Regions from separate parts of the Variovorax restrictus genome, predicted to be linked through region 2. Evidence: predicted binding sites of a transcription regulator. Region 2 holds the regulator's gene; each other region holds the start of a gene.
The links. Region 2 encodes LexA, which represses DNA repair genes until DNA is damaged. Its sites were predicted from a motif close to ACTGTATNNNNATACAGT; they were not measured.

Region 1 (9,684 bases), 320 kb from region 2:
ACGTGCTGGCTCAGATGGCGCGGAAAGCCCTTGAGCGCGTTCGTGAGTTCGAGCCACAGTTGCAGCTTCTTCAGGCTCTCGCGCACGCCGGACCGCGCCATCGCTTCTTCGAGCCGGTCGACCAGTACGGCCTGGTCGAACCAGTAGTGGTCTTTCGCGAACTCGTCGACCAGCCGCTCGTCGACGCCCATCGCCTTGCCCACGTCACGCAACGCGCTGCGCGAGCGGTAGCAGATGACCACGGCGGCGATGGCGGCGCGGTCGCGGCCGTACTTGGCGTAGATGTACTGGATGACTTCCTCGCGCCGCTGGTGCTCGAAGTCGACGTCGATGTCGGGCGGCTCGTTGCGCTCGCGGCTCAGGAAGCGCTCGAACAGCAGGTTGCCGGTCTCGGGGTTGATCGCCGTGATGCCGAGGCAGTAGCAGACCGCCGAATTGGCCGACGACCCGCGGCCCTGGCAAAGGATCTTCCGCTCCCGCGCGAAGCACACGATGTCCTCAACGGTGAGGAAGAACATCTCGTAGTGCAGCTCGACGATCAGCGCGAGTTCGTGTTCGATCTGGATGCGCACCTTCTGCGGAACGCCCTGCGGATATCGCGTGCCGGCCCCTTCCCAGGTCTTGCGCACCAGCGTCTGCGCCGGCGTCTCGCCGTTGCCCAGCAGCTCCAGCGGGTACGCGTAGTGCTTCTTGATGGCGTCGGGGTCGAAGCGGCAGCGGTCCATCACCGTCAGCGTGTTGGCCAGCAGGTCGTCCGGGTAGAGGTTCGACAGCCGGATGCGCGAGCGCAGGTGCCGCTCGGCATTGCCCTGCAGCGCGAAGCCGCAATCGGCCACCGGCTTGCCTTCGCGGATGGCGGTGACGACGTCCTGCAGCGGCTTGCGCGAGCGCTTGTGCATGTGCACGTCGCCGGCTGCGACCAGCGGCACGCCCGTGGCCGCGCCGACCTGCTCAAGCGTCATGAACCACAGGTCGTCGTCGAGTTCGTTGAGCAGTTCGACCGCGATCCACAGGTGCTCGCCGTAGAGCGCTTTGGCAGCGGCCACGTCGGCGCACATCGCCGCGACGTCCATGGCGCCGCCCGGTGCGCGGTGCGGCACCAGCAGGATCTCGCAATGCTGCAGCGACGCGACATCGCTGTGGCCCCAACTCACCTGGTACTCGCCCTTGGGCGCCTCGGCGGTGCGTGCCGCGGTGATGAATTCGCAGAGGTTGCCCCAGCCTTCGAGGTCGTGGGCGATCACCACCAGCTTGAATCGCTCGAAGCGGAACTCGCTGCCGAAGAGCAGCCGGAAATCGGGGTTGCGCACGATCGGCGGCTCGGTCGGGTGCTCGTGCTCCCACTCGTCCATGGCGGCGGGGTGCTCGCGCAGCGCCACATGCGCGCGCACGATGCCCGCCACCGAGCATTCGTCGGTGATGGCCAGCGCCTTGTAGCCCAGGTGGTAGGCCTGCGTGACCAGCTCTTCGGGCCCGGAAGCACCGCGCTGGAAGCTGAAGTTGCTCAGGCAATGCAGCTCGGCGTAGTCGGGCAGGCCGCGCGCGGTGGGCTGCCGCAGGGGCAAGGCGTGCAGCCGTGCAGGCCGCCGCGCCTGCAGCTGCTTGTCGGTGAGTTCAGGCATACAGGCCCTGCAGGAACCAGCGCACGTCGCCGGACGCGAAGCAGCCCGACGGCCGCTCCCGGAAGACCCATACCAGCCCCGCCTCGGGGCTCTCGGCCACGTAGTAGTCGCGCACCGCCGGGTGGCCGCCCTCGTCACTGGCGCCGTCGCCCCACCAGCCGGCTTCGAGCTTCTGCGGCCCGACCAGGCTGCGCAGCCGGCCCTGGTAGCACGGATGGCCATCGCGCATTTCCAGGGGCAAGGGCTCGCGCAGCAGCCAGGGCGGGAACAGCGCATCGGGCTGCTGGGCCGCATCTTTCGTGGGCTTCGGCTTCGCTGGCGAAGCGCCCTTGCGCAGGGCCGGCTGCCAGCCCTGCATGCCTTCGGGCCGGTGGTCGGCCTGCGCCGCCGGCATCAGCACCTCGCGCGGGCCCAGCCGGGCGCTGAGCCGCTCGACCAGCTCGTGCAGCTTGTCGCCCTTGCGGTTGTCCTCGGGCAAAAAACTGGTGCTGGCGCCGGCCCAGGGCGTGGTCTCGAGGGAACGCAGGCGCAGCCAGCTGGCGGGCGCGGCCAGCTTGGTGAGCGCGAGCCGCTCGCTCATCAGGCGGCGCAGGTGCGCCATGTCCTGCGTGGGCTCGGCCGTGCGCACGGTGATCTGCTGATGCGGCGGCAGGTTCACACCGTTGTAGCGCTTGAGGTCGAGCGTCCATTCCAGTTCCAGCGCCAGCACCCCGCGCTGGCGCACCCGCAGCCAGACCTGCAGCGCCGCCAGCAGCCGGTTGGCCGACCACATCAGTTCATGCGCGTTCTCGGCCAGCGCCGGCAGTTCCAGCTTCTGCTCGAAGCTGTCGGGCAGCGTGAGCCAGGTGTGGCGCTCGGGGCGCAAGCCCCAAGCCATGTCGAGCGCTTCGCGCAGCGCTGCACCGAAGCGCCGCGACAGCCCGCCGCGCGGCAGCGCCGCCACGTCGCCCCAGGTGCGGCAGCCCATGCGGGCCAGCACGTCGAGGTGCGGGCGCGCGGCCGTCAGCGTGTGCAGCGGCAAGGCGGCCGGGATGTCGGCCGGCGGCTTCTGCCCGCGGGAGAACAGGCGCAGCCGGGCCAGCGCGACAAGGCTGGTCGCGCCCTCGACCTTCTGGAGGCGGCTGCGGGGCACCGGGTTGTCGGCCACCATCCGCCGCATCAGGCCCTGCCGCCCACCCCAGAGCCTTTCGCAGGCAGACACCTCGAGCACCAGCGCCTCGTCGAGCCAAGCCACGCGCGGCGTGTAGCGCAGCGCCCACCAGCCGAGCGCTTCGAGGGACAGCGGTAGTTCGGGGGGCGGCCGGACGGGCGCGGCGCCTTCCGAGGAAGGCGTGGCCGCGTCATCCTCAGGCCGCCACTGCAAGGCGATCCACTGCATGGGCCCCCTCCTCTGCGCGCCGGCTGCGCATGTCGAGGCGCACGACGGTCGCGCCCTGGGCGCGGCCGATCTCGATCTGTGCGGCCTCCTGCTGCTGGCGGCGCTTGCGCCGCCACTGGCTGGCCGCCAGCAGCGCCACCATGCGTTCGCTGCGGGCCGGCAAGGTCAGCGGCTGTGCGAGCGGCGGGCCGCGGCGCTTGAGCAGATGCACGTCCATCCGGCCGTCGTCGGCCGTCACCAGTTGGATGCGCAGCCGTGCCGGCGAGGCTGTCTGCGCCACGGCCTCGGGCCGCATCACGAACAGCAGCGCCTCGTGCTGCGCAGCGGCCAGTTGCAGGCGGCGCAGGTCGCCCACGCGCGCCTGCGGCAGCCAGGCCATGACGGCAGCGACATCGGCACAGCGCAGGGCCTGCTCGCAGGCCCACATCCGGGCTGGCGAGGCGTCGCTGCGCACCCACATCAACGCCTCGGTGGGCAAGCCGCCCGCCGCCAGCGCCGGCCCGAAGGGCTCGTGCGGCGCGCCGATCAGCACCACCGGCCCGCTGCGCGCCGCCACCGCCCGGGCCAGCGCAGGCAGCAGCAGTTGCCAGACATGCGCTTCAGGTCGGCCCTGCAGCAGCTCCGTCATGGCGCCCACCGGCCAGCCGCCACCGGGCAGTTCGGCGTCGAGTGCCGCATGACCCGTGCCCACCACCGCCAGGTCGGCCACGCCCAGCTCGTCGCCACGCCAGACGTTGTGCCGGGCGGAAGCGAAGGACGCGAGGGAGGGTGAGACGGAAGGGAAGCCCATGGGAAATCGACTGTTAACTGTATTTTTATACAGTATTCAGTCGATGGGCAATGGCTTTGTGTCGACAGTGCCTGCCGTTACATGTCCACCGCTGAACGGTGCGCGGTGCGCACGCTGTTCAGCGCCTAACTCAGGCGCGAAGCAGCTGCAGCGTCAGGCCGTCGCGCTCGCCGCCGTAGAAGCGCTCCAGCACGCCGGTGAATACGGGGTGCGGCGCGGCCAGCTCGAAAAGCGTCATGCAGGAGCACAGCTTGAGGTCGTCGGGCGTACCGAAGATCTGGTGCGCGCTGCGATGCGGGGTGTTCAGCACGAGCTCGGCGCAGTCGCGAAGGCGCACGCCGAGGACCGGATGGGCGGCATAGGCGGCCGCCTCGGCGCTGTCTTCGAGACCGTAGAAGCGGGCCGTTCCGCTGCGGCCCAGTGCCCGCAACTGCGGAAAGACGAACCACATCCAGTGCGTCGCCTTCCGCCCGGCCTTCAGTTCGGAACGCACAGTTGAAAACACCGGTTCCTGCGCCTGCAGAAACCGGTGTGGGTCGAAGGGGATCGATGGCATGCCGAGCGTGCGGCCCGGATCAGGCCCGGCCTAGTTCGAATCGTCGCGAAGCGGCGTCTGGAGGCTCAGGCGTACTCGTGGTCGTTGTCCGAATCGAAGGACTCACACGCGGCACCGGTCGAGAAAAGGAAGGTGCATCCACACAGAACGAACACCACCAGAAGCGACGCCAGACCCGCAGAGCCCACCAACGCCACCGACGCGATCACGCTGAGCACATAGAGAAAAAGCTTGGTCATGGATCATGATGCGACGTTGCGTCGGGCCCAGGGCGTGCGCCAAGGGAAAACACCACCCTCGCATTCCCGGAGGCGGCGAGTCGAGAGTAACTCGAAGGTTCACTTTCTGCAGTCTTTGTTACGCGCCGAAACCCTTCGATGCTTTTGGTGAATCCAGAGCGATGTGTCGCCGTCCATTCCAACGCCCCGATGCAAGTTGCTGTCCGACAGCCACGAACGGGATCGGTGAGGCGCTGCCATCGGGCCATCCTTTAGACTTCACCCCGGGTGTCGCGCACTTCTTGCGCGGCAGGTTCTTGCGTTGGTCGGGCCGCCACGCGGATTCTTCACGTCCAGGAACCGCATGTCCGACACCCCGATCCAGTGGATCGCCGCCGCCCTTTTTGCCATCGCTTTGCTGCATACCTTCGCGGCCAAGCAGTTCGAGCGCCTGTCCCACCGTTATCCCCGCCACGCCGGCCTGTTCCATCTGTTGGGCGAGGTCGAGGTGGTCTTCGGCTTCTGGGCCATCGTGCTGGTGCTGGCCATGGCGCTCGTGGTGGGCGGCACACCAGCGCTGGACTATGCCGAGTCGCGCAACTACACCGAGCCGCTCTTCGTCTTCGTGGTGATGGTGATCGCCGCCTCGCGGCCGGTGCTGCGCACCGTGATCTCGCTCGTCGACACCGTCGCGCGGCTGGTACCGGTGGCCACGCCGCTCGCCACCGCCTGGCTCGGCCTGGCCGCGGTGCCGCTGCTGGGCTCGCTCATCACCGAGCCTGCCGCCATGACCATCGCCGCGCTCATGCTGGCGCCGCAGATCTTCCGGCGCGACGTGCCCGAGGGCGTCAAGTACCTGGCGCTAGGCGTGCTGTTCGTCAACGTCTCGATCGGCGGCACGCTCACGTCGTATGCCGCCCCTCCGGTGCTGATGGTCGCCACCACCTGGCAGTGGGACAGCGCCTTCATGCTCGCCAATTTCGGCTGGAAGGCCGCGATCGCCGTGCTGGTGAACGCGACCGTTGCCACCTTCGTGCTGCGCCGCCACCTGCGCCCGGCCCCACCGCCCGAAAAAGACCGGCCCGCCGAGGCACGTGTGCCGCTGTCGGTGGTGGCGGTGCACCTGGGCCTGCTGGCCGGCGTGGTGCTGTTCGCCCACCACCCGGTCGTGTTCCTCGGCCTGTTCCTGATGTTCATGGGTTTCACGCAGGCCTACGAGCGGCACCAGAGCCCGCTGATCATCAAGGAAGCGCTGCTGGTCGGCTTCTTCCTGGCCGGCCTGGTGGTGCTCGGCGGCATGCAGCAGTGGTGGCTGCAGCCCATTGTGTCGAGCCTGGCACCACTGGCGCTGTTCCTCGGGGCGCTCGGCCTCACGGCCATCACCGACAACGCCGCGCTGACCTACCTCGGCTCGCTGATCGAGGGCATCTCCGACACGTCGAAGTACATGCTGGTGGCCGGTGCGGTGGCCGGCGGTGGCCTGACAGTGATCGCCAATGCGCCCAACCCGGCCGGCGTCGCGCTGCTCAAGCGCGGTTTCACCGACGAGACGATCGGCGCCGGCGGCCTGCTGCTGGGTGCCCTGGGGCCGACGGCCGTGGCGGCGCTCGCCTTCCTGCTGCTGTAGGGCACGCGCCGGGATAATCGGCGCTTCCATCTCCCCGAGGACCGCATGACCCGCTCCGCGCCGATCGCCGCCCTGCTCCTGGCCGCCTTGTCGGCGGTTCTTCCGGCCGCCCATGCCCAGCCAAGCGCTCACGCGACGGCAAGCTACCAGGGCCCGTTGTTCGACACGCACCTGCACTACAACCAGGAGGCGTGGGACGGCAACACCGGCCCCTACCCGCCGGCCGAGGCACTGGCGCGCTTCCAGCGCAACGACGTGCGCGCGATCATCGCCAATTCGCGGCCCAACGCCGGCACGCAGACGCTGGCAGCGTCCCGCGAGACCCGCGCCGCCGGCGTGCGCGTGGTGCCCTTCGTGCGGCTCTACCGCAACCGCGACGACTACAGCAACTGGTTCCGCGACGAGACCATCTACGACATGGTGCAGACCGAGCTGGCGCGCGGCACGCCGAGCGGCCCCTACCGCGGCCTGGGTGAATTCCACCTGTACGACAGCGCCAACGCCAACGGCCCGGTGGCCAGGAAGCTGATCGTGCTGGCCGAGCAGCAGCAGCTTGCGGTGCTGGCGCATGTCGACGACGTGGCGATCGACCTGCTGATGGCCAACGCACCGTCGAAGGGCCGCGACCTGCGCCTGATCTGGGCGCACACGGGCATCGGCGGCGCGCCGATCGAACGGGTGCAGGCGCTGCTCGAGCGTTACCCGCTGCTGATGGGCGAGCTCTCGTACCGGCCGGGCCTGACCTGCGCCGGCGGCACGCTGTGCCCCGAATGGCGGGCCCTCATCCTCAAGCACCCGGGGCGCTTCGTGATCGGCTCCGACACCTGGGTCAACCAGCGCTGGAGCGCCTACGACGAGATCATGCGCGGCTACCGCACCTGGCTGGCCGACCTGCCGCCCGACGTGGCGCAGCGCGTGGCCTGGGGCAACGCGGCGGCGCTTTTCGATCTGCGCTGAATAGGGCAGCTGACAGACCGCACCCCGACGAAGGGTCTTCCGGCGGCACGCACACTGACCGCATGTCCGTGCCCACGTCGACGACCAGCGCCCACACCCACAGCATCCACCGCCTGCTGCGCCGCGCGGTCGACATCCGGCCCGACGAGGTGCGCGCCACGCTGCTGGGCTTCGCCTGGTTCTTCTGCCTGCTCGGCGGCTACTACCTGCTGCGGCCGCTGCGCGACGCGATGGGCCTGGCCGGTGGCGCCGACGAACTGCAATGGCTCTTCACCGGCACCTTCGTCGCGATGCTGGCGCTGGTGCCGCTCTTCGGCGCGCTGGTGACGCGACTGCCGCCGCGGCGCTTCGTGCCGCTGGCCTACCGCTTCTTCACCGCGAGCATCCTGGTCTTCTGCGTGCTGATCGCACTGGACCTGAAGAGCGTGTGGGTGGGGCGGGTGTTCTTCGTGTGGATCAGCGTCTTCAACCTGTTCGTCATCAGCATCTTCTGGAGCGTGCTGGCCGACTGCTTCAGCAACGCGCAAGGCCGGCGGCTGTTCGGCTTCATCGCCGCGGGCGGCACGGCCGGCACCTTCGTCGGGCCGGCGCTGGCCGCGTCGCTGGTGACGGCGCTCGGGCCGGTGGCGCTCACGCTGGGCGCGGCGCTGCTGCTCGAAGCGGCGCTGCAGTGCTTCCACCGGCTGTACCCGCGGCCGGGCGACGCCCGCGCGCCGGACGCATCCTCCGATGGACCCGGCAGCGCCACCGCCAGCGGCGACGCACGGCCCATCGGCGGCAGCGTGCTCGCCGGCCTGGCACTCATCGCGCGCTCGCCCTACCTGTTAGGCCTGTGCGGCTACCTGCTGCTGCACACGGCGGCGTCGACCTTCCTCTATTTCGAGCAGGGCCGCATCGTGGTGGATGCCTTCGCCGACACCGCGTCGCGCACCCGTTTCTTCGCGCTGGTCGACTTGGGCGTGTCGTCACTGACGCTGCTGCTGCAGCTCTTCGTGACCGGGCGGCTGATGAAGCGCTTCGGCGTCGGCACGGCGCTGGTGCTGCTGCCGGTCGCCTCCGCGCTGGCCTTCGCAGCGGTGGCGCTGTCGCCCACGGTCGCGGTGCTGGCCTGCGCGCAGGCGCTGCGGCGCGCCTTCGACTACGCCATCGCGCGGCCGGCGCGCGAGGTGCTCTTCACCGTGGTCGGCCGCGAGGCCAAGTACAAGGCCAAGAACGCGATCGAGACCGTGGTGTACCGTGGCGGCGACGCGGTCAGCGGCTGGATCTCGGCGGGCCTCGGCGCGGTCGGCATCGGCTTCGCGGGCCTGGCGGCGCTGGCGATTCCGCTCGCCGCGCTCTGGGCCGTCCTGTCGCTGTGGCTCGCGCGGCAGCAGGAGCGCCGGCTGCAGTCGCATGCAGGCAGGCGCTGACTCGCCGTGAGCCTGCCCTGCCGCTCAGACCGACTTGTGCTTGAGCACATAGACGATCGCGCGCCGCTTGAGCCAGTAGAACAAGCGGGGCAGGTGCGATTCGACGAAGAAGATCAGCCGGTTGCGCGCCAGTTGCAGGTCCTTCGGCCTGTAGATGTAGGCGTCCTTGACCTGGACGGGCACCACCTCGACAGTGCGCGACTGGAGCTGCAGAAGCCGCTTGCCCCGCGGGATGGCATGGCAGGTCATCGACGAGCGCGACTTGGTCGCGTCCTGCGTGTCCAGCGACCCATGGATGGTCCACGCGTTCCAGAAGAGCACGTCGCCCTTGTCGAGCTTCGGAGCCCGAATCGTCAGCCCCGTCTTTCGGATGTGCTGCACCACCGACAGGATGTAGCGCTCGTGGTTCTCGGCGATGCTGTTGTGCACGGCGTGGGTGTCGAGACCGATCTTGTGCGACTTCGGACAGATGAAGAAACGGCCGGCGCGCGGCGCGATGTCCTCGAGCGCGATCCACGCGCCGGCCATTTCACCGACCGTCTCGGAGTCGAGGTAGTAGCTGTCCTGATGCTCCCAGGTGGCCGAGTTGCCTTCGAAATAGATCGACTGCACGATCTTCGGCGTGGCCTGCAGCAGGCCAGCAAACGCCGCGTTCAGCGGCGCCGCGGCGAGGATCTCCGAGGTGGCGTAGGCACGGAACCCCGGAAACCGATGCGGGTCGACGCTTTGCGGGTTGAGGATCGGATTCATCACCCACCCCAGGGCGTTCTTGCTGTGGCGCTCGACCTTGGCGGTGGCCTGCCGGTACATGAAGCCGCCGTGGGGTTTGACCTCGCGGTCCCAGAGCGCCCTCAGGCCATCGCATTGCGCGGTCCCGAAAAGGCCGCGGACGATCGCATAGCCCTGCTCGTTGTAGTAGCGGCTGAACCCCTCGATGTCGTCCACCGAGAATTTCGGCGAAGGATCCTCCGCCTCGGTTTCGGGAACGGAAACAGGCAAGCCGCGCGGCGTTCGAAGTTCGAGCACGATGAAACCCCTCCTGGCGCCGGCATTGAACACGCGGGTCGCCAACCGTCCGATGACTCCAGTGCCCGCCCCACCGACGGACACACTTGTCACACGCGGTT
Region 2 (9,684 bases):
GCCGCAGCGAGGGTGAGAGGGATGAAAACCAGCGACCGCTGTTGATCGCTTCGCGTTCGTCGATGGTAAGAATGGGCTCGTCCATGGGGCTGTCCTGTCGGCGACTGAGGGTCTGCGGTGGTGTCTCGGGAGCGACGCGTCGCGTCACGCGTAGCGCGGCGTCTGCTTGGTGAGGAAGGCCTCGATGCCGACGCCCGCGTTGGGGTGATGCAGGTTGCGCACGAAGTGGTCGCGCTCGTGCGCCAGCTGCGTCGGCAGCGTGGCGCCCGGCGCTTCGGCAAGCAGTTCCTTGATGCTCGCCAGCGCGTTGGGCGCGCGCGCGCCGAGGCGCTCGGCCAGCTGCAGCGCCGTGGTCAATGCCTGGCCGCTGTCGGCCAGTTCGTTGACCAGGCCGAGCGCATGGAGCCGCGATGCCGCGATGCGCTCGCCACCCATCAGCCATTCGCTCGCCAGCTGGCGCGGCAGTGCCTGCGCAAGATGCCAGCTGAGGCCGCCATCGGGCGAGAGCGCGACGTTGCTGTACGACGCCGCGAAGACCGCGTCGCGTGCCGCCACGACCAGGTCGCAGGCCAGCGACAACGAGAAGCCCGCGCCGGCGGCTGCGCCTTCGACGGCCGCGATCACCGGCTTCGGAAAGGTGCGGATCGAATCGATCCAGTTGTGCAGGCCTTCGATCGATTCGGCCTGCACCGACGGCGACTGCTGGCGATTGGCCTGCAGCCGCTGCAGCGAGCCACCCGCGCAAAACCATGCGCCTTCGCCCACGATCACGACGCTGCGGATCTCGCTGCTGCTTTCCGCGCCGTTGAGCGCTTCGATGCCCGCGGCGTACATGGCCGGATCGAGCGCGTTGCGCAGGGACGGGTTGGCGATGGTCAGCACCATCGTGCGGCCTTCGGTCGTGCTTCGGAGTTCGGCGGTCATGGTCGTCTCGTTCTCATTCTTCTTCGTGCATCAGGCTCAGGCCCAGCGCACCGCGGCGGCGCAGCCATGGGCTCGGGCGGTAGCGCGGATCGCCGTACACCGTCTGCAGGTTGAACAGGACCTCGAGCATGTTGGTCGGCCCGTAGAGGTCGCCCATCGCGAGCGGCCCTTGAGGGTAGCCCAGCCCGAGGCGCACGGCGGTCTCGAGGTCGGCCGGCGAACACACACGCTGCTGGCACATGTCGGCCGCGATGTTGACGATGGTGCCGATGACGCGCTGCGTGACGAAGCCGCCGCTGTCGCGGATTACGCTCACGGCCTTGCCGTCGCTGGCGAAGAGGGCGTGCGCGGCGTCGCGCATGTCGCGGCGTGTGGCCGGGTTGGTGGCCAGCACGCGGCGCTTGGTGGCGGCGTCGTCGACCATCATGTCGATGCCGACGGTGCGCGTCGCATCGAGGCGCTCGACGGCGGCGACCGTCGTCACGTCGAAGCCGAGCGGGGCGACCAGGATCAACGCGGTGCTCGAGGGCGTCGCGCCGGTCTCGATCTGCGCGCCGAGCGTGTGGACCAGCTTGAGCAGCTCGGCGCGGCGCGCCGCACGGGGCGACACCCACACGGTGATCGGCCCGTCGAGGCGCGGCGCTGGCGCTTCGGGTGCGACCTGCGCGACGCCGTCGACGTAGCGGTAGAAACCTTCGCCGGTCTTGCGCCCCAGTGCGCCTGCGACCAGCCGCTGTGCCGTGATCACGCTCGGGCGGTAGCGCGGCTCTTCGTAGTACTGACGGTAGATCGATTCCATCACCGGGTGCGACACGTCGAGCGCGGTCAGGTCCATCAGCTCGAACGGGCCCAGGCGGAAGCCGGCCTGGTCTTTCAGGATGCGGTCGATGGTCGCGAAATCGGCCACGCCTTCGCCGACGATGCGCAGCGCTTCGGTGCCGAAGCCGCGGCCGGCGTGGTTGACGATGAAGCCGGGCGTGTCCTGGGCCATCACCGCACTGTGGCCCATCTCGCGCGCGTAGCCCGCCAGCCGCTCGCACACGGCCGCGGCGGTCTTGAAGCCGGCGACGACTTCGACCACTTTCATGAGCGGGACGGGGTTGAAGAAGTGGAAGCCCGCTAGGCGTTCCGGACGCGCCATGTCAGCGGCGATGGCCGTGACGGACAGCGACGATGTGTTGGTGGCGAGCGTCGCGTCAGCGCCGACGATGCTTTCCAGATCACGGAAGAGCGTACGCTTGACCTGCATGTCTTCCACCACGGCTTCGACGACCAGGTCGCACGCTGCCACGTCGCTCAGCGCGCCGACGGCCACCAGCCGTCCGGTCCACGCCTGCAGTTGCGCCGCGTCGAACTTGCCTTTTTCATGCAGCTTTTGCCACTGCGCGACGACCGCGTCGCGCCCGCGGACGGCAGCGCCGTCGAAGCTGTCGAACAGCAGCACGTCGCTGCCTGCCTGCACGGCGATCTGCGCGATGCCTCGGCCCATGGCCCCCGCACCGACCACCGCCACCTTCGAATAATTCACAGTCATTTGTTAAATGCTCAGGTATGTAAAAAGCGAAAAGACAATCGTGTCAGAATGTGTTTACTTTAGATTGCCTTTCAGGTCCATCTTGCAACTTCTCCGTCGCGCAGCGCCCCTGTTTTTACTCGGGTTCGCCGTCCCCTCCGTCGCATTGACACTCGGACAGCCGCAAGGCGCTGTCTGGATCGGCCGACCGCTGGATCTCGTCGTGCCCCTCACGCTGGCCGAAGGCGAGGGCGGTGACTCGCTCTGCGCCGAGGCCGAAATGATCCAGGGCGGCACGCGGGTCGACGACCGACGCGTGACTGTATCGCTCGAACCAGGGAGCCGGCCCGGTCAGACACGCATCCATGTGCGTTCGACCATGCCGGTCGAGGAACCCGTCGTGCAGATCACCGTGCGCGCGGGCTGCCAGGCGAGTTCGAGCCGTCAGTTCGTGCTGCTGGCCGACATGCCGGTCGAGGTGTCGCCGCCATCGGCGCTCGCGGCGGCAAGGGGCGTCTCCTCCCCATCGCCGGCCGGCGGTAGCGACGCCGACGTGGCCCCGAGCCGCCGGACGAGCCGAGGCACCGGCGAGGGCAGCGGCTCCGCTGGCGCCGCGACGGCTGAGCCCGCCGCCCCCGCGCGACGCACGACCCCGCCACGACCCCGCCCGGCGGCCTCGGCCGAAGGCGGCGAGCCGCGCCGTCCCGCCGCACGCGCGACGACGCCCCCGGTGCGCCGCAGCACGGCAGCGCCGCGCGCGCCGGCGTCCACGACACCGCCGAGCGCCGCGGCCTCGGCCCCGGTTGCGTCGCCGACGGGCGCCCCGTCGCCCGCGGGCGGTGCGCGACTGCAGCTCGACCTGCTCGATCCGACCGCGGTGCGCAGCCCGGCGCTCGCAGCGTCGGGTGCAGCCAGCACGAACCCCATGGACAGTGCCGTGGCGGCGGCATTGGCCGCAGCCAGCGCTGCCGCCAATGCTGAAGAGCTCCAGCGTGCCAACGAACGCATGAGATCGCTCGAGGCGACGCTGGCCGCGCTCCGCGAGCAGAGTGCCCAGAACCAGCGGCTGTTGCTGGAGATGCGCAGCGAGCTGGCGGAGGCGCGCGACAGCCGCTATCGCAATCCGCTGGTGTATGCCCTCTGCGCGATGCTGCTTCTGGCACTGATCGGTCTCCTCCTGCTGTGGCGGGTCGCGCGTCGCGCGAGTGGTCCGGCCTGGTGGGGCGACACCACCGCCAAAGACGACGTCATGTCGCCGCTGCCTTCACCGCCGCCGGCCGTCCCCGCAGGCAAAGCGCTTGCCGCGGACGCTGCGACGCAGAAAACCGGACCGTTCGGGACCGTGCTGCTCGCGGCCGATACCGACGACGAAGCGCAGGCCACGCTGCCGCCATTGACTGAAGACGAGAGCGCACCTGCGCGCTACGTGAACACCGAGGAGCTGTTCGACGTTCAGCAGCAGTCGGACTTCTTCGTGTCGCTCGGCCAGCACGACCAGGCGATCGCCGTGCTCAGCGAGCACATCGCGGACAACCCGGAAACCAGTGCGCTCGCCTACCTCGACCTGCTGCGCATCTTCCACGCGCTGGATCGGCGCGACGACTACGCGCGCGTCGGGCTGGAGTTCGAGCGGGCGTTCAACGCCTCGGTGCCGGACTTCGAGCACTTTTCCGAAGTGGGTCGCGGCCTCGAGCACTACGGTGCGACCCTCGCGCGGATCGAGGCTCAATGGCCGCGGCCAGGCACGCTGGGCCTCATCGAGGAATTGGTCTTTCGCAAGCCCGGCACGCGCGGCGACGAGAGCTTCGATCTGGCAGCGTACCGCGAACTGTTGCTGCTGTACTCGGTCGCGAAGGAAGTGATCGACCCGGACAGCGCCCCGCCGACGCCGGTCACGCCACTGTCGTTCCTCGACACGCACGAAGCGAAGCTCGAACCGACGCAGCCAGCCGGCCTGGACCGCGTGACGGACGCCGTGGGCGTGGTCAATGACCACAATGCGCCGGATGCGCCGTTGCCGTCGCTGTATGGCGCCATCGATGAAACGCTGTCGCACGACACGGTCATCGCCGCGCACCCTGGCGCGGTCGCCGAACCGTCGACATCGTCGACGCCGAGCGCATCGCACCCGCAAGACCAGCGGACGCGCCCGATGTCGGTGAGCGAACAGCCGGAGCGCGCCGATCAGAGCGGGGAGATGCCTTTCGACAACACGTCGCTCGAAACGCTCGAAACCCTGCCGGCTGAACTCGAGCTGGAGAAGCGCCCACCTTCCGCGCCGACGACCGACGAGATGCCGTTGCCCGAATTGAAGCTCGATCTCGAACTTTTCGATCCGACCATCGAAGCCGAGATCGCGCCCCGGCCGCGCCGTCGACGCTGACGGGCGGCGACGTCCTCAGCGGCGAACCTGCAGGGCGCCAGGGTTCACGATGTTGGTGGGGTTGCCCTTGATGAAGCTCACCACATTGTCGAACGCCTGGCCGAAATACATCTCGTAGCTGTCCTGCTCGACGTAGCCGATGTGGGGCGTGCAGATGCAGTTCTCGAGACGCAACAACGCGTGGCCTTGCAAGGGCGGCTCGCTTTCAAACACATCGATGGCGGCCATCCCGGGTCGGCCGCGGTTCAGTCCGGCAAGGAGCGCGTCGGGTTCGACGAGCTCGGCCCGCGACGTGTTCACGAACAGCGCGGTCGGCTTCATCCGTGACAAGTCTTCCAACGTGATGATGCCGCGGGTCTCGTCACTCATGCGTAGATGCACAGTGAGCACGTCCGCTGCGGCGAAGAAGGCCTCCCGGCTCGGCGCCACCTGAAAGCCATCGGATCGAGCGAGGTCGCGGCTCTGCTCGCGGCCCCAGATCACGACCTGCATGCCGAAAGCCTGGCCATAGCGTGCGACCAGCTGGCCGATGCGGCCGTAGCCCCAGATGCACAAGGTTTTGCCTTTCAGCACGGAGCCGAGCCCGAAGTTGGGCGGCATCGACGCCGACTTGAGGCCCGACTGCTGCCAGGCACCATGCTTGAGGTTGCTGATGTACTGCGGAAGGCGCCGCATCGCGGCCATGATCAGGGCCCACGTCAACTCGGCCGGCGCGAGCGGTGAGCCGCTGCCCTCCGCCACGGCGATGCCTTGTTCGGTGCAGGCGGTGACGTCGATGTGCTTGCCGACGCGGCCGGTCTGCGAAATGAGCTTGAGCTTGGGCAGCTTCTCGACGAGCTGCCGGGAGATCTGCGTGCGTTCCCGGATCAGGACGATCACGTCAGCGTCTTTCAGGCGCACCGACAGTTGGCCGATGCCCTTGACGGTGTTCGTGTAGACCTTCGCCGCGTAGGCATCGAGTTTGGCGGCGCATTGCAGCTTGCGCACCGCGTCCTGGTAGTCGTCGAGGATCACAATGTTCATGGCGCGTCATTGTGCCTCGCGCCACGCGACCATCGACGACGGCCCCTCATCCACACCACAGGCCCGTTCAGGGCATCGGGCTCAGTGCAGTGGGCGTGTGCCCCGCACGGTGTCGGCCGCCTCGAGCGCGGCCAGGCGGTCTAGTTCGGCGCACACGTCTGCCATGCGCCCGGAAATCACGACGCGACCGGCCCGGCGGCCCGGCTGTTGTGCATCCACCGTGCGGACCACCCGCAGCGCCCGCGCCGCGGCGGGTGCATGCGTGCTGCCTGCAACGGGCGTCCCGGCATGTGGCGTGCAGACCGGCCGCACGGCCACGTAGCGAAGATCGGCGCGGGCGTCGAAGGCGGTGGCGCGGCGTCCGCCCAGCTGCGGCATCCAACGATGGGCGAGCGACTGCAGCGGGCTGAGCAAGTCGACGAAAGTGAGCAGAACGATTCCCATGCGAACTCCAAAGGTCAGAGATTGAACACAGGCAGGATTGCAGGATAGGACTGCGCCAGGGTGATGGCCTGATTGCCATACGCCCGCCACCTGGCGCAGCCCTTGCGATGCACTACATCAGCATGGTGTTGCGGATCAGACCGACGGCCAGGCCTTCGATCTCGAAGGGCTCGCCGGGCTGGACCACGATGGTGGGGTAGTCGGGGTTTTCGGCGTGCAGCTCGATCACCAGCTTGTTGCGCTTGAGGCGCTTGACAGTCACTTCGTCGCCCAGGCGTGCGACCACGATCTGGCCGTTGCGCGCTTCCTTGGTGGATTGCACGGCCAGCAAGTCGCCGTCCATGATGCCGGCGTCGCGCATCGACATGCCGCGCACCTTGAGCAGGTAATCGGGTTGGTGCTGGAACAGCGTGTTCTCGACGTAATAGGTCTGGTCCACATGCTCCTGCGCCAGAATCGGCGAACCCGCCGCCACGCGGCCCACCAGCGGCAACGCCAGCTGGGCCATGCCCGGCAGCGAGAGCGAGAACTGGTTGTCACGCGACTCGTTGAGCGAGCGCAGTGCCGCACCCTTGAGCCGGATGCCGCGGGAGGTGCCGCTGAGCAGCTCGATCGCGCCCTTGCGGGCTAGCGCCTGCAGATGTTCCTCGGCCGCATTGGCCGACTTGAAGCCCAGTTCGGCCGCGATTTCCGCGCGCGTCGGCGGAGCACCGGTCTTCGCGATGGTGCTGCGGATCAGGTCCAGAATCTGCTGCTGACGGGCGGTAAGCTTGACGGCGAACTGCATGTGAACTCCTTGGTGCTGGTTGCATATCCAGTACCTGTATTTTTAAACAGTTTTTCGGACTTTGCAAGACATGGTCAACAAAAGCACCTCCAGCGCAGCGGGCGTGCTCGTTTTGGGCACGGGCGGCACGATCGCCGGCCGGGCGGCGTCCGCATCCGACAACGTTGGCTATACGGCGGGCGAAGTCGGTGTCGATGTGCTCCTGCAGGCCCTGGATCTTCCGTCGGGCCTGTCGGTGTGGGCAGAGCAGATCGCGCAGCTCGACAGCAAGGACATGGACTTCGACGTCTGGCGTGCGCTCGCAGCGCGGTGCGCCGAGGCTTTGGCCCTCGACGACATCCGCGGCATCGTGATCACGCATGGCACCGACACGCTGGAGGAGACCGCCTTCTTCCTGCAGTCGGTGCTGAGCGCGACCAAGCCGGTGGTGCTCACCTGCGCGATGCGGCCGGCCACTGCGCTGGTGCCCGATGGCCCCCAGAACCTGCGCGACGCGATCGGCCTCGCGGCGTGGCCCGGCGCCTGCGGCGTGACGGTGGTGTGTGCCGGCTCGGTTCATCGCTCGATGGACGTGCAGAAGGTGCACACCTACCGCCTGGACGCCTTCGATTCGGGCGACGCCGGCGCCATGGGCTACATGGAAGAGGGCGAGCTGCGGGCGCTGCGTGACTGGCCGGAGGTCGATGAGGCCGCCGTGACACGTCTTGAGGCCGTGATCGCGACTGAACCCTTCGCCTGGCCGCGGGTGGAGATCCTGACCAGCCACGCGGGCGCGCAGGGGTTGCTCATCGATGCGCTCGTGCACGCCCGGCAGTCGGGCAGTGCCCACTCGGTCGATGGTCTGGTGCTGGCCGCCACGGGCAACGGCACCCTTCATCACGCGGTCGAAGCCGCGGCTCTGCGCGCGCAGGCCGCTGGCATCGCGGTGGTTCGCGCGACCCGCTGCGCGCAGGGGCGCATCCTCGCAACGCCTCACGCGATGGTTCGCGACGCCGGTGCGCTCACGCCGGTCAAGGCACGGGTGGCTTTGTTGCTGGACCTGCTGACAGCGCGCGAGCGCTGATCGATCGGGCATGCTGAGCGCGCTGCAGTCGCACCCTTGGGCCTACCCGACACTGGAGGCGCTGCACATCGTCGGGATCGCGCTGTTGCTCGGTAATCTGGTGGCGCTCGAGGTGCGCGTGTTCGGGCGCGTTCAGGCGCTGCCCGTCGTGGCGCTCGCGCGGCTGTCGCTCGGCCTGGCGGCCTGTGGTTTCGGCCTTGCCGCAGCGACCGGCCTGCTGATGTTCGCCACCCAGCCTGCGGAACTTCTGACCAATCGCTCGTTCCTGTGGAAGATGGGGCTGCTCGCTGCGGCCGGCTGCAACGCCGCGTGGTTCCATGCCCGGGGTTCGCTGTCGAAACTCGACGTGACAGCGCGGGTACAGCTGTTGATGTCCACTGCGCTCTGGCTGGCCGTCGTGTTCTGCGGCCGCTGGATCGCCTACTGACGAAAGGATTCGCCATGCAACGCCGTCATCTCCTTGCCGCTACCGCCGCGTCGCCCTGGGTGCTTTCCACTGCCTGGGCGCACCACGGGTGGAGCAGCTTCGACCAGGAGCGTCCCATCTATCTCGAAGGGAAGGTGCTGCGCTCGCGCTGGCAGAACCCGCATGCGGAACTGGTGATCGAGGTGCCGGCTGGCTTGAAGGTGCCGGCCGATCTCGGCAAGCGCGCGGTCCCCGCGCAGAGTGCCGGGGTCGACGGCGCGGCGATGCTCAGCAAGGCCACTGCGCCGAAGCGCGCCGACCGCGAGTGGGAGCTGGAACTGGCCCCGCTGACGCGCATGTCGGCCTGGAAGGTCGCGGAAATCAAGCCGGGTGCGGCCGTGTCGGCCGTCGGCTTCACGTTCACGGGCGAGCAGGGCGCCGCCGTGATGCGGGTGGAATATCTGTTCGTCGACGGTCAGGCCTACGGGCTGCGTTCCAGCCCGGCCTGACCGCGACTCGGCGCGTCAGCTGCTCAGGGCAGCGAGGGCGCGCTGGGTGATCTCGTCGACCGTGCCGACGCCGCTGATGGCGCGGTACTTTGGAGCGGCCGCCGGTTCCGTCTTGGCCCAGTCGGCGTAGTAGTCCACCAGCGGGCGGGTCTGCTGGCTGTAGACGTCGAGCCGCTTGCGCACAGTCTCTTCCTTGTCGTCTTCGCGCTGCACCAGATCTTCGCCGGTCGCGTCGTCCTTGCCGTCGACCTTCGGCGGGTTGAACTTGACGTGGTAAATCCGGCCCGAGGCCGGGTGCGAGCGACGGCCACTCATGCGCTCGATGATGTCGGCGAAGGGCACGTCGATCTCGAGCACGTAGTCGAGCTTGACACCGGCCGCGCGCATGGCGTCGGCCTGGGGGATCGTGCGGGGAAAGCCGTCGAACAGGAAACCGCTCGCGCAGTCGGGCAGCGCGATGCGCTCCTTGACGAGGTTGATGATCAGGTCATCGCTCACCAGTGCGCCCGAGGCCATCACGGCCTGAGCCTGCAGGCCCAGCGGCGTGCCGGCCTTGACGGCGGCGCGCAACATGTCGCCCGTCGAGATTTGCGGGATGTTGTACTTCTTGCAGATGAACGCGGCTTGCGTGC
Region 3 (9,684 bases), 290 kb from region 2:
CGCCGCGAAGCGCTGCTCGTCGAAGGGCCATGGCCCGTCCTCGATGTCGGCCTGCAGCACGCGCCCATGGCGCGAGGCGGCCTGCGCCGCGTCTTCCGAGCGGTCGACGCCGGTGACCGGGTGGCCACGGTCGGCAAACCAGCGCATGTGCCGCCCTGCACCGCAGGCCACGTCGAGCACGGCACCGCCGGGCGGCACCAGGTGCGACCAGCGCACGATCCAGGGGGAGGGCGCCTGCAGCGCGCCGTGCAGGTCGGTGCTCAGAAGCAGCTCCAGACCTGGTCGATCAGCGTGACCATGAAGGCGGGTTGCGTGTAGAGCATGAACACGCCCGAGAGCACCGCCAGCCCCACAACGAGTGCGGCGGCCTGCATCCAGCGATGACGTGCGGGGGTGTGCATGGCGTCAGGCGGGTTGAGGCGCGGGCCGGGCGATCGCGCCTTCCTTCACCGGCAGGTTGACCAGCGCCGCCATCACGCCCAGCGCGATGGCGATGTACCAGACGATGTCGTAACTGCCCGTGCGGTCGTACAGAAAGCCGCCCAGCCACACGCCCAGGAAGGAGCCGACCTGGTGCCCCAGAAAGACGAAGCCGCTGAGCATCGACAGGTGGGCCACGCCGAAGATCTGGGCGATCAGCGCGTTGGTGGGCGGCACCGTCGACAGCCACAGGAAGCCGATCACCGCCGCGAACACGTACACCGACAGCGGCGACAACGGCACGATCAGGAACAGCGAGATGGCGATCGCGCGCCCGAAGTAGATGGACGCCAGGATCTTCCGCTTGGCCAGCTTCTGCCCCAGCGTGCCCGCGGTGTAGGTGCCGAACACGTTGAACAGCCCGATCAGCGCCAGCGCATAGCTCGCCACTTCCGGCGACAGGCCCTTGTCCTTGAGGTAGCTGGGCATGTGCACGCCGATGAACACCACCTGGAAGCCGCAGACGAAGTAACCCGCCATCAGCAGGCCGAAGCTGGGGTACTTGAAGGCCTCGATCACGGCCTGGACGATGGTCTGCTCGCGCCGGGCGCCGGGGGCGGCCACACGCGCGGGCTCGCGGAGCCCGAAGGCCAGCGGCACGATCAGCAGCACCACCGCGGCGAGCGCCAGCAGGGCGGTGTGCCAGCCGAGTCGGGCGATGAGCTGGCCCTCGATCGGCACCATCAGAAACTGGCCGAAGGAGCCGGCGGCCGCCGCCACGCCCATGGCCCACGAGCGCCGCTCCGCGGGAATCTGCCGCCCGATCACGCCGTAGATCACGGCATAGGTCGTGCCGGCCTGCGCCGCGCCGATCAGCACGCCGGCCGTCAGCGCGAAGAGCAGCGGCGTCGGCGACAGCGCCATGCCGGCCAACCCCAGCGCGTAGCAGACCGCGCCGATCAGCAGCACGCGGAAGGCACCGAGCTTGTCGGCCAGCATGCCGGCGAACACGCCCATCACGCCCCACGAGAGGTTCTGGATGGCGATGGCCAGAGAAAAGGTCTGGCGCGTCCAGCCCTGCTCCTGGGTGATCGGCTGCAGCCAGAGCCCGAAGCCATGGCGCACGCCCATCGAGAGGGTGACGATCATGGCGCCGCAGATCAGGACCTGCTTGAGCGACAAGGGTGGGGCGGGGGTGGACGGAGACATCCGGCGACTGTAGCCAATCGGCCTTGACAGCGCCGTTACCCGGGCGACTGGCATTCTTGAAATTTCGTCCGCATTCCGATGCCGCCGGCGCATCGATCGGCAGGGTACTGTATGAGCATCCAGTTCCCCGGCGCGTTGCTCACTACAATCCGCCCCCATGGCGACTTCCCCCAAGACTCTCCCCGAATACTCCGAAGGCTCGATCCGCGTCCTCAAGGGCCTCGAGCCGGTCAAGCAGCGTCCGGGCATGTACACCCGGACCGACAACCCGCTGCACATCATTCAGGAAGTGCTCGACAACGCCGCCGACGAGGCGCTGGCCGGCTACGGCAAGAAGATCAAGGTCACGTTGCATGCCGATGGTTCGGTCGGCATCGAAGACGACGGCCGCGGCATTCCCTTCGGCATGCACCCTGAAGAGCAGGCCCCGGTGGTCGAACTGGTCTTCACCCGGCTGCATGCGGGCGGCAAGTTCGACAAGGGCTCGGGCGGCGCCTACAGCTTCTCGGGCGGTCTGCACGGTGTGGGCGTGTCGGTGACCAACGCGCTGTCGAAGCGGCTCGAGGTCGTCTCGTACCGCGAGGGTTCCGTGGCCCAGCTGGCCTTCTCGGCCGGCGACGTGATCGAGCCGCTGCAGGTCCGTCCGCAGACCACCGGCGACCGCAAGCTGGGCACCACGGTGCGCGCCTGGCCGGACGCCAAGTACTTCGAAGTGGCCACACTGCCGATGCACGAGCTGACGCACCTGCTGCGCAGCAAGGCGGTGCTGATGCCCGGCGTGAGCGTCACGCTGGTCAACGAAAAGAACGGCGACGCGCAGACCTGGCTCTACAAAGGCGGCCTGCGCGACTACCTGATGCAGACGCTCAACGGCGAGCCGGTCATCCCGCTGTTCGAAGGCGCCGGCCATGCCGACAAGAACGCCGACAACTTCGCCGAAGGCGAGGGCGCCGACTGGTGCGTGGCCTTCACCGAAGACGGCCAGCCGGTGCGCGAGAGCTACGTCAACCTGATCCCGACCAGCGCCGGCGGCACGCACGAGAGCGGTCTGCGCGACGGCCTGTTCACGGCCGTCAAGAGCTTCATCGAATTCCATTCGCTGCTGCCCAAGGGCGTGAAGCTGCTACCCGAAGACGTGTTCGCGCGCGCCAGCTATGTGCTGAGCGCCAAGGTGCTCGACCCGCAGTTCCAGGGCCAGATCAAGGAGCGTCTCAACTCGCGCGACGCGGTGCGCCTGGTGTCGAGCTTTGTGCGCCCGGCGCTCGAGCTGTGGCTCAACCAGCATGTCGACTACGGCAAGAAGCTGGCCGAGCTCGCCATCAAGGCGGCCCAGACCCGCCAGAAGGCCGGCCAGAAGGTCGAGAAGCGCAAGGGCTCCGGCGTGGCCGTGCTGCCCGGCAAGCTGACCGACTGCGAAAGCAAGGACATCAGCCACAACGAGGTCTTCCTGGTCGAGGGCGACTCCGCCGGCGGCAGCGCCAAGATGGGCCGCGACAAGGAGTCGCAGGCGGTGCTGCCCCTGCGCGGCAAGGTGCTCAACACCTGGGAGGTCGAGCGCGACCGGCTCTTCGCCAACACCGAAATCCACGACATCTCGGTGGCGATCGGTGTCGACCCGCACGGCCCCAACGACACGCCCGACATGAGCGGCCTGCGCTACGGCAAGGTGTGCATCCTGTCGGATGCCGACGTGGACGGCTCGCACATCCAGGTGCTGCTGCTCACGCTGTTCTTCCGCCACTTTCCGAAGCTGATCGAGACCGGTCACGTCTACGTCGCCAAGCCGCCGCTGTACCGTGTCGACGCCCCCGCGCGCGGCAAGAAGCCGGCGTCGAAGGTGTATGCGCTGGACGAGGGCGAATTGGTCGCCACGCTCGACAAGCTGCGCAAGGACGGCGTCAAGGAAGGCGCCTGGAGCATCAGCCGCTTCAAGGGCCTGGGCGAAATGAGTGCGGAACAATTGTGGGAAACCACGCTCAATCCAGACACGCGCCGCCTGCTGCAGGTCGGCCTGGGCCGGCTGGCCTTCGGTGAAACCGAAGGCGAGATCACCAAGCTGATGGGCAAGGGCGAGGCCGCCGCGCGCCGCGAGCTGATGGAAATCCGCGCCGACGACATCGAGATCGACGTCTGAGGCCTGTCCTCGACCCAATGACCGACCGAACGAACCCATGATGTCTGCGTTGCGCTTCCGAACCCTGCTGGCCAGCCTGGTGCTGATCGCCGCGCCGGTGTTCGCGCAGGCCGCCGACATCTACGGCTACGTCGACGCGCAGGGCGTGGCCCACTTCGCCGCTGAGAAGCTCGACGCGCGCTACCAGCTCTTCTTCAAGGGCGGCCAGCAGTTCGACACGGCCGACGGCATCGCGCCGCTGGGAATCGCACGTGCGCCGAAGGGCGCCAGCGGCGGCAGCGTGACCCCGGCCGCGCAGACGCTGCTGGCGCTGTTCGAGGCCTCGCCCAACTACAAGGCGGCCAAGGCCGCGCTGCGTGACGCCGCGCGCACGCATTCGATCGACTACGAGCTGCTGCAGGCGCTGGTTGCGACCGAGTCGGGCTTCGATGCGCAGGCCGTGTCGCCCAAGGGCGCGCTGGGCCTGATGCAGCTGATGCCCGGCACGGCCGAGCGTTATGGCGTGCGCGGTGACAAGCGCAAGACCCAAGAAGCCAAGCTGTTCGACCCGCGCATCAACATCACCGCCGGTGCCCGTTACCTGGACCATCTCATCGACCTGTTCGAAGGCCAGATCGAACTGGCGCTGGCCGCCTACAACGCCGGCGAGGGCGCCGTGCAGCGCGCCGGCAACAAGATCCCGAATTACCGCGAGACGCAGAACTACGTGAAGACCGTGCTGCAGCTCTACGCCTACCTCAAGCCCGGCACGACCACCGGCCGCGGCCAGGCGCCAGGCCGGGTGCGCATGGAAATCGCGGCGCCGCGTGCCGCAACCGAAGCCGGCGCCGACACGGCCCCGCCGGCCACCGAATAGAACCGACAGACAGAGTCAGAGAAGCCAACAAGACATGGACGACCAACCCACGCTCGACCTCCCGAGCCCCGAAGACCCGAACGCGCTGACGCTGGCCGACTACGCGCAGACCGCGTACCTCGAATACGCGCTCAGCGTGGTCAAGGGCCGCGCGCTGCCTGACGTGAGCGACGGCCAGAAGCCGGTGCAGCGCCGCATCCTGTATTCGATGTCGCGCATGGGCCTGGGCTTTGGCGGCACCAATGGCACGGTCGGCGCCAAGCCGGTGAAGAGTGCGCGCGTGGTCGGTGACGTGCTCGGCCGCTTCCACCCGCACAGCGACCAGGCCGCCTACGACGCGCTGGTGCGCATGGCGCAGGATTTTTCGCAGCGATACCCGCTGGTCGATGGCCAGGGCAACTTCGGCAGCCGTGACGGCGACGGCGCCGCGGCGATGCGCTACACCGAGGCACGCCTCGCGCGCATCACCAGCCTGTTGCTCGACGAGATTGACGAAGGCACGGTCGACTTCATCCCCAACTACGACGGCAGCACCGAAGAGCCGCGTTTGCTGCCCGCGCGCCTGCCCTTCGTGCTGCTCAACGGCGCGAGCGGCATCGCGGTCGGCCTGGCCACCGAGATCCCGAGCCACAACCTGCGAGAGATCGCCGACGCCTGCGTCGCGCTCATCAAGACCAACGGCAAGCTGAGCGACGAAGAGCTGCTGCAGATCGTGCCCGGCCCCGACTACCCCGGCGGCGCGCAGATCATCAGCAGCCCGAGCGACATCGCCGACGCGTACCGCACGGGCCGCGGCTCGCTCAAGGTGCGTGCGCGCTGGAAGATCGAGGACCTCGCCCGCGGCCAGTGGCAGCTGGTGGTCAACGAACTGCCGCCGGGCGTGAGCACGCAGAAGGTGCTCGAAGAGATCGAGGAGCTGACCAACCCGAAGATCAAGGCCGGCAAGAAGGCCTTGTCGACCGAGCAGGTGCAGGTCAAGGCCGCCATCCTCTCGGTGCTCGACGTGGTGCGCGACGAGTCGAGCAAGGACGCCGCGGTGCGCCTGGTGTTCGAACCCAAGACCTCGCGCATCAGCCAGGAAGAATTCATCACCACGCTGTTGGCGCAGACCTCGCTGGAAAGCTCGTCGTCGATCAACCTCACGATGGTCGGCATCGATGGCAAGCCGGTGCAGAAGTCGATGCGGCAGATGCTCAACGAGTGGATCGCCTTCCGCGAACTCACCGTCGAGAAGCGCTCCAAGCACCGCCTGGGCAAGGTGCTGGACCGCATCCACATCCTCGAAGGCCGGCAGCTCGTGCTGCTGAACATCGACGAGGTGATCGCGATCATCCGCGCGGCGGACGACCCGAAGGCCGCGCTGATCGCGCGCTTCAACCTGAGCGAACGCCAGGCGGAGGACATCCTCGAGATCCGCCTGCGCCAACTGGCGCGGCTGGAAGCCATCAAGATCGAGCAGGAGCTCAAGGGCCTCAAGGAAGAGCAGAAGAAGTTGGAAGACATCCTCGGCAGCCCGGCCACGCTGCGCCGGCTGTTGATCAAGGAGATCGAGGCCGATGCCAAGACCTTCGAGGACGCCCGCCGCACGTTGATCCAGGCCGAGAAGCGCGCCGTCGCCGAAGTGAAGGTGGTCGACGAGCCGGTGACCGTCATAGTCTCGCAGAAGGGCTGGGTCCGCACGCAGAAGGGCTGGGCCAGCGAGAAGGCGGCCGGCGGTGCGCCGGCCGAGTACAGCTTCAAGTCCGGCGACACGCTCTACGGCGCCTTCGAATGCCGCAGCGTCGACACGCTGCTGGTCTTCGGCACGGCCAAGGACAAGACGGTGCGCGTCTACACGGTGCCCGTCGCATCGCTGCCGGGTGGCCGCGGCGACGGCCAGCCGGTCACGACGTTGATCGAACTGGACAGCGGGACGCACGTGGCGCATTACTTCGCGGGCCCGGTGGGCGCGCAACTGCTGCTGTCGAACACCGGCGGCTACGGCTTCATCGCCTCGGTCGAGAACATGATGTCGCGCCAGCGCGGCGGCAAGGCCTTCATCGACGTGGGCGAGGCCGAGCAGCTCTGCCGCCCGTCGCTGGTGGGTGGCGCCAGCGGCGCCGAGCCGATGCCGGCTGCGACGCACGTGGCCTGTGCATCGACAGGTGGCCGCATCCTGACCTTCGACATCACCGAGCTGAAGGCGCTGCCCAAGGGCGGCCGCGGGCTCACGCTGATCGACCTCGACCCCAAGGACACGCTCGCCGGTGCCGCGGCCTACACGCGCAGCGTGAAGATCGAAGGCATCGGCCGTGGCGGCAAGGAACGCGACGAAACGCTGGAGATCCGTTCGCTCAACAACGCCAAGGCGGCACGCGGCCGCAAGGGCAAGGCCGCCGACCTGGGCTTCAAGCCGGCGCAGATCACGCGGGTGCAGTGACGGAGCGACACACACCATGGGCAACATCGACTTCAGCACCATCGGCCTGGTCATCGCCGTGGCGACCGGCATCGGCAGCTACTTTCTCGGCCGCCACTTTCGCAAGGGGCGCGCCGAGAAGAAGCAGATCCAGCAGCGTGCCGCCGAGTACGCCACGCAAAGTCGCCAGGTGCGCCGCGCGCGCGAACGCAGCGCGCGCAAATGAGCCAAGGCGTACAGGTGTCGCCACTTTCTGACGCGGCGCTGTGCGGGCCTTGGCAATAATGGGCGTCTGCAGGAGCACCCATGAACAACGATGACGAGAAACTCGACGTGACGGCCAAGCTGGCCTTCGACCTCAACCTGGCGCTGTACCTTGACCTGGTCGCGGTGCTCGAGAAGGCGGGCGTCGTGACGTACCGCCAGATGGCCGCCCGCGTGCTGAACATCGGCATGGATGCGGCAGACGACGGCGATCTGGCGCTGTCGACGGCGCTCGAGGGCATTGCCAAGGGTTTCGCGGGGCACGGCGACGGCCTGTCGATTGGGCTCATGAAGGCGGCGCGCGACGTGCGCAACGACGAGGCGCTCGGCGACATCCCGATGCGGCCGGACGAGGGCTGATCGCCCGCCGCCTGTGGCCCTGTGAGACAGGGCCGACGTGCGAAACCTCGGTGCGCTGTCAGTGCGCGCAGTGTCTCTGACCCGCAGCGGCCGGATCGCAGAGGCAACCATCTGGCAACGGGCGACACACGCCCCGGTTCGACTTCTCCACCTGGTCCACCGCACGCCATGAAACGCCTTTGGGAACTCGACGCCGCGCGCGGCCTGATGCTGGTGTTGATGACCATCACGCACGTGCCGTCGCGCCTGACCGACCCGGTCGGCCAGCCCTTCGGCTTCGTTTCTGCCGCCGAAGGCTTCGTGCTGATGTCGGCCTTCGTCTCGGGCGTGGTCTACGCGCGCATCGGCTACACGCGCGGGGTCGACACCATGCGCAGCGGCTTCTGGCAACGCGCGCTCAAGATCTACTTCAGCCAGGCGGCGTTGCTGCTTTTCGTCTTCACCGTCATCGTGGCGATCGGGCTGAAGCTCGACCAGCCCGCGGTCAAGGAGATGATCAGGTACTACCTCGTCAACCCGCACGAGGGGCTGCTGTTCTCGCTGCTGCTGGTCTACCAGCCGGCCTTCCTCGACATCCTGCCGATGTACATCCTGTTCATGCTGATGAGCCCGTGGGTCATCGCCTTCGCAATGCGCCATGGCTGGTCATGGCCGATCGCCATCAGCGCCACGCTGTGGGCCGTCTCGCAGTTCGGCACCACGCCGTGGATCTACGAGATGACGAGCACGGCGCTGCGCATCCCGGTGCCCTACGACGAGACCGGTTCCTTCGACACCTTCTCATGGCAGTTCCTCTGGTTCTTCGGCATGTGGATGGGCGCGAGCCGCAGCGCGCCGGGCGCGCAGCCCTTCGTCTTCCCGCGGTGGATCCTCGGCACGGCCGTGGCGATCGCTGCGGCGTGCTTCGTGTGGCGCCACTTCGGTCCGGGCGGTCAAGCCCCGTTCGGCCAGGACGCGGGGCTGAACCTGCTGTTCGACAAGTGGCGCCTCGGGCCGCTGCGCCTGGTGAACCTCGCCGCCCTGTGCATCGTCGCGATCCGCTTCGGCCCACCGCTGCTCGCTCGGCTGCCGCGCCCACGCTGGCTGGAGGACATGGGCTCGGCATCGCTGCCGGTGTTCTGCGCGCACTTGGTCGCCGTGTTCGTCGTGGTGTCGCTCACCGGCGGTGGGTATGCCGCATTGCCCTATGGCGCGGACTTGCTGATCCTCGGGGCCGTGTTCGTGGCGCTGTACGGGGTGGCGCGTGCGGTGCAGCGGTGGGAGGCGCGCGGTGCCTCGATGCGCGTGAAAGCGCAGGCGGGTGATGCCCAAACTGCAGCGTCTGTGGACGCCCGCTAGCGCAACCCCTTCCACCACAGCGCATTCACACGTGTCTTGCCGATCGTCAGCACCTCGCCGATCTCCGGCGTGGCCAGCGGGATCTTCTCGCGTTCGGTGATGGCGGCGACGCGGTCGAGCGGGTCTTGCCAGGTATGGAAGGCGAGGTCGAAGGTGCTGTTGTGCACCAGGTAGAGCAGCTTGCCGCGCAGGTCTCGAAAGGCCTTCACCGTTTCGTCCGGCGTCATGTGCACCGACGGCCAGTAGGCGTCGTAGGCGCCGTTCTCCATCAGCGCGAGGTCGAAGCCGCCGAAGCGTTCACCGATCTGCGCGAAGCCGGGGAAGTAGCCGGAGTCGCCGCTGAAGAAGATGCGCTCGCCGCCGCTCTCGATCACCCACGACGCCCACAGCGTGCTGTCGCGGTCCCACAGCGTGCGGCCCGAGAAATGCTGCGACGGTGTGGCCGTGACCTGTACGTCGCCGTGTCGGCCCTGTTGCCACCAGTCGAACTCCTGGATGCGCTCGGATGCGACCTGTGCGTCACGCAGCCGTGCCCCGACGCCCAGCGGCACGAAGTAGCGCTGCACCCGTTCGCGCAGCGCGTCGATGGCGGCCAGGTCGAGGTGGTCGTAGTGGTCGTGCGAGAGGATCAGGCCTTCGATCGGCGGCAGTTCGGCCAGGGTCAGCGGTGGTGCATGGAAGCGCCTCGGCCCGGCCCATTGCACC

Region 1: the regulator LexA is predicted to act here: its motif matches at 3,807-3,824, upstream of imuA (translesion DNA synthesis-associated protein ImuA).
Region 3: the regulator LexA is predicted to act here: its motif matches at 1,736-1,753, upstream of ACSFA0_RS10285 (DNA topoisomerase IV subunit B).

What each region holds. Positions count from the first base shown of each region.
Region 1 covers NZ_JBPJZH010000001.1:2,782,802-2,792,485, forward strand. The annotation lists gene ACSFA0_RS13155 (error-prone DNA polymerase) at 1-1,622, opposite strand, end outside; gene ACSFA0_RS13160 (Y-family DNA polymerase) at 1,615-3,000, opposite strand; gene imuA (translesion DNA synthesis-associated protein ImuA) at 2,969-3,790, opposite strand; gene ACSFA0_RS13170 (DUF1810 domain-containing protein) at 3,921-4,346, opposite strand; gene ACSFA0_RS13175 (hypothetical protein) at 4,412-4,585, opposite strand; gene ACSFA0_RS13180 (putative Na+/H+ antiporter) at 4,929-6,191, shown strand; gene ACSFA0_RS13185 (amidohydrolase) at 6,237-7,148, shown strand; gene ACSFA0_RS13190 (NTP/NDP exchange transporter) at 7,211-8,557, shown strand; gene ACSFA0_RS13195 (phytanoyl-CoA dioxygenase family protein) at 8,582-9,502, opposite strand.
Region 2 covers NZ_JBPJZH010000001.1:2,464,960-2,474,643, forward strand. The annotation lists gene ACSFA0_RS11605 (Crp/Fnr family transcriptional regulator) at 1-85, opposite strand, end outside; gene ACSFA0_RS11610 (oxepin-CoA hydrolase, alternative type) at 145-924, opposite strand; gene ACSFA0_RS11615 (3-hydroxyacyl-CoA dehydrogenase) at 938-2,458, opposite strand; gene ACSFA0_RS11620 (hypothetical protein) at 2,718-4,820, shown strand; gene ACSFA0_RS11625 (D-2-hydroxyacid dehydrogenase family protein) at 4,836-5,843, opposite strand; gene ACSFA0_RS11630 (hypothetical protein) at 5,925-6,287, opposite strand; gene lexA (transcriptional repressor LexA) at 6,400-7,074, opposite strand; gene ACSFA0_RS11640 (asparaginase) at 7,145-8,137, shown strand; gene ACSFA0_RS11645 (hypothetical protein) at 8,148-8,564, shown strand; gene ACSFA0_RS11650 (DUF6152 family protein) at 8,579-9,052, shown strand; gene adk (adenylate kinase) at 9,068-9,684, opposite strand, start outside.
Region 3 covers NZ_JBPJZH010000001.1:2,173,700-2,183,383, forward strand. The annotation lists gene ACSFA0_RS10270 (class I SAM-dependent methyltransferase) at 1-252, opposite strand, end outside; gene ACSFA0_RS10275 (hypothetical protein) at 261-401, opposite strand; gene ACSFA0_RS10280 (MFS transporter) at 406-1,629, opposite strand; gene ACSFA0_RS10285 (DNA topoisomerase IV subunit B) at 1,787-3,763, shown strand; gene ACSFA0_RS10290 (lytic transglycosylase domain-containing protein) at 3,804-4,619, shown strand; gene parC (DNA topoisomerase IV subunit A) at 4,654-7,038, shown strand; gene ACSFA0_RS10300 (hypothetical protein) at 7,055-7,243, shown strand; gene ACSFA0_RS10305 (hypothetical protein) at 7,324-7,641, shown strand; gene opgC (OpgC domain-containing protein) at 7,810-8,979, shown strand; gene ACSFA0_RS10315 (MBL fold metallo-hydrolase) at 8,976-9,684, opposite strand, start outside.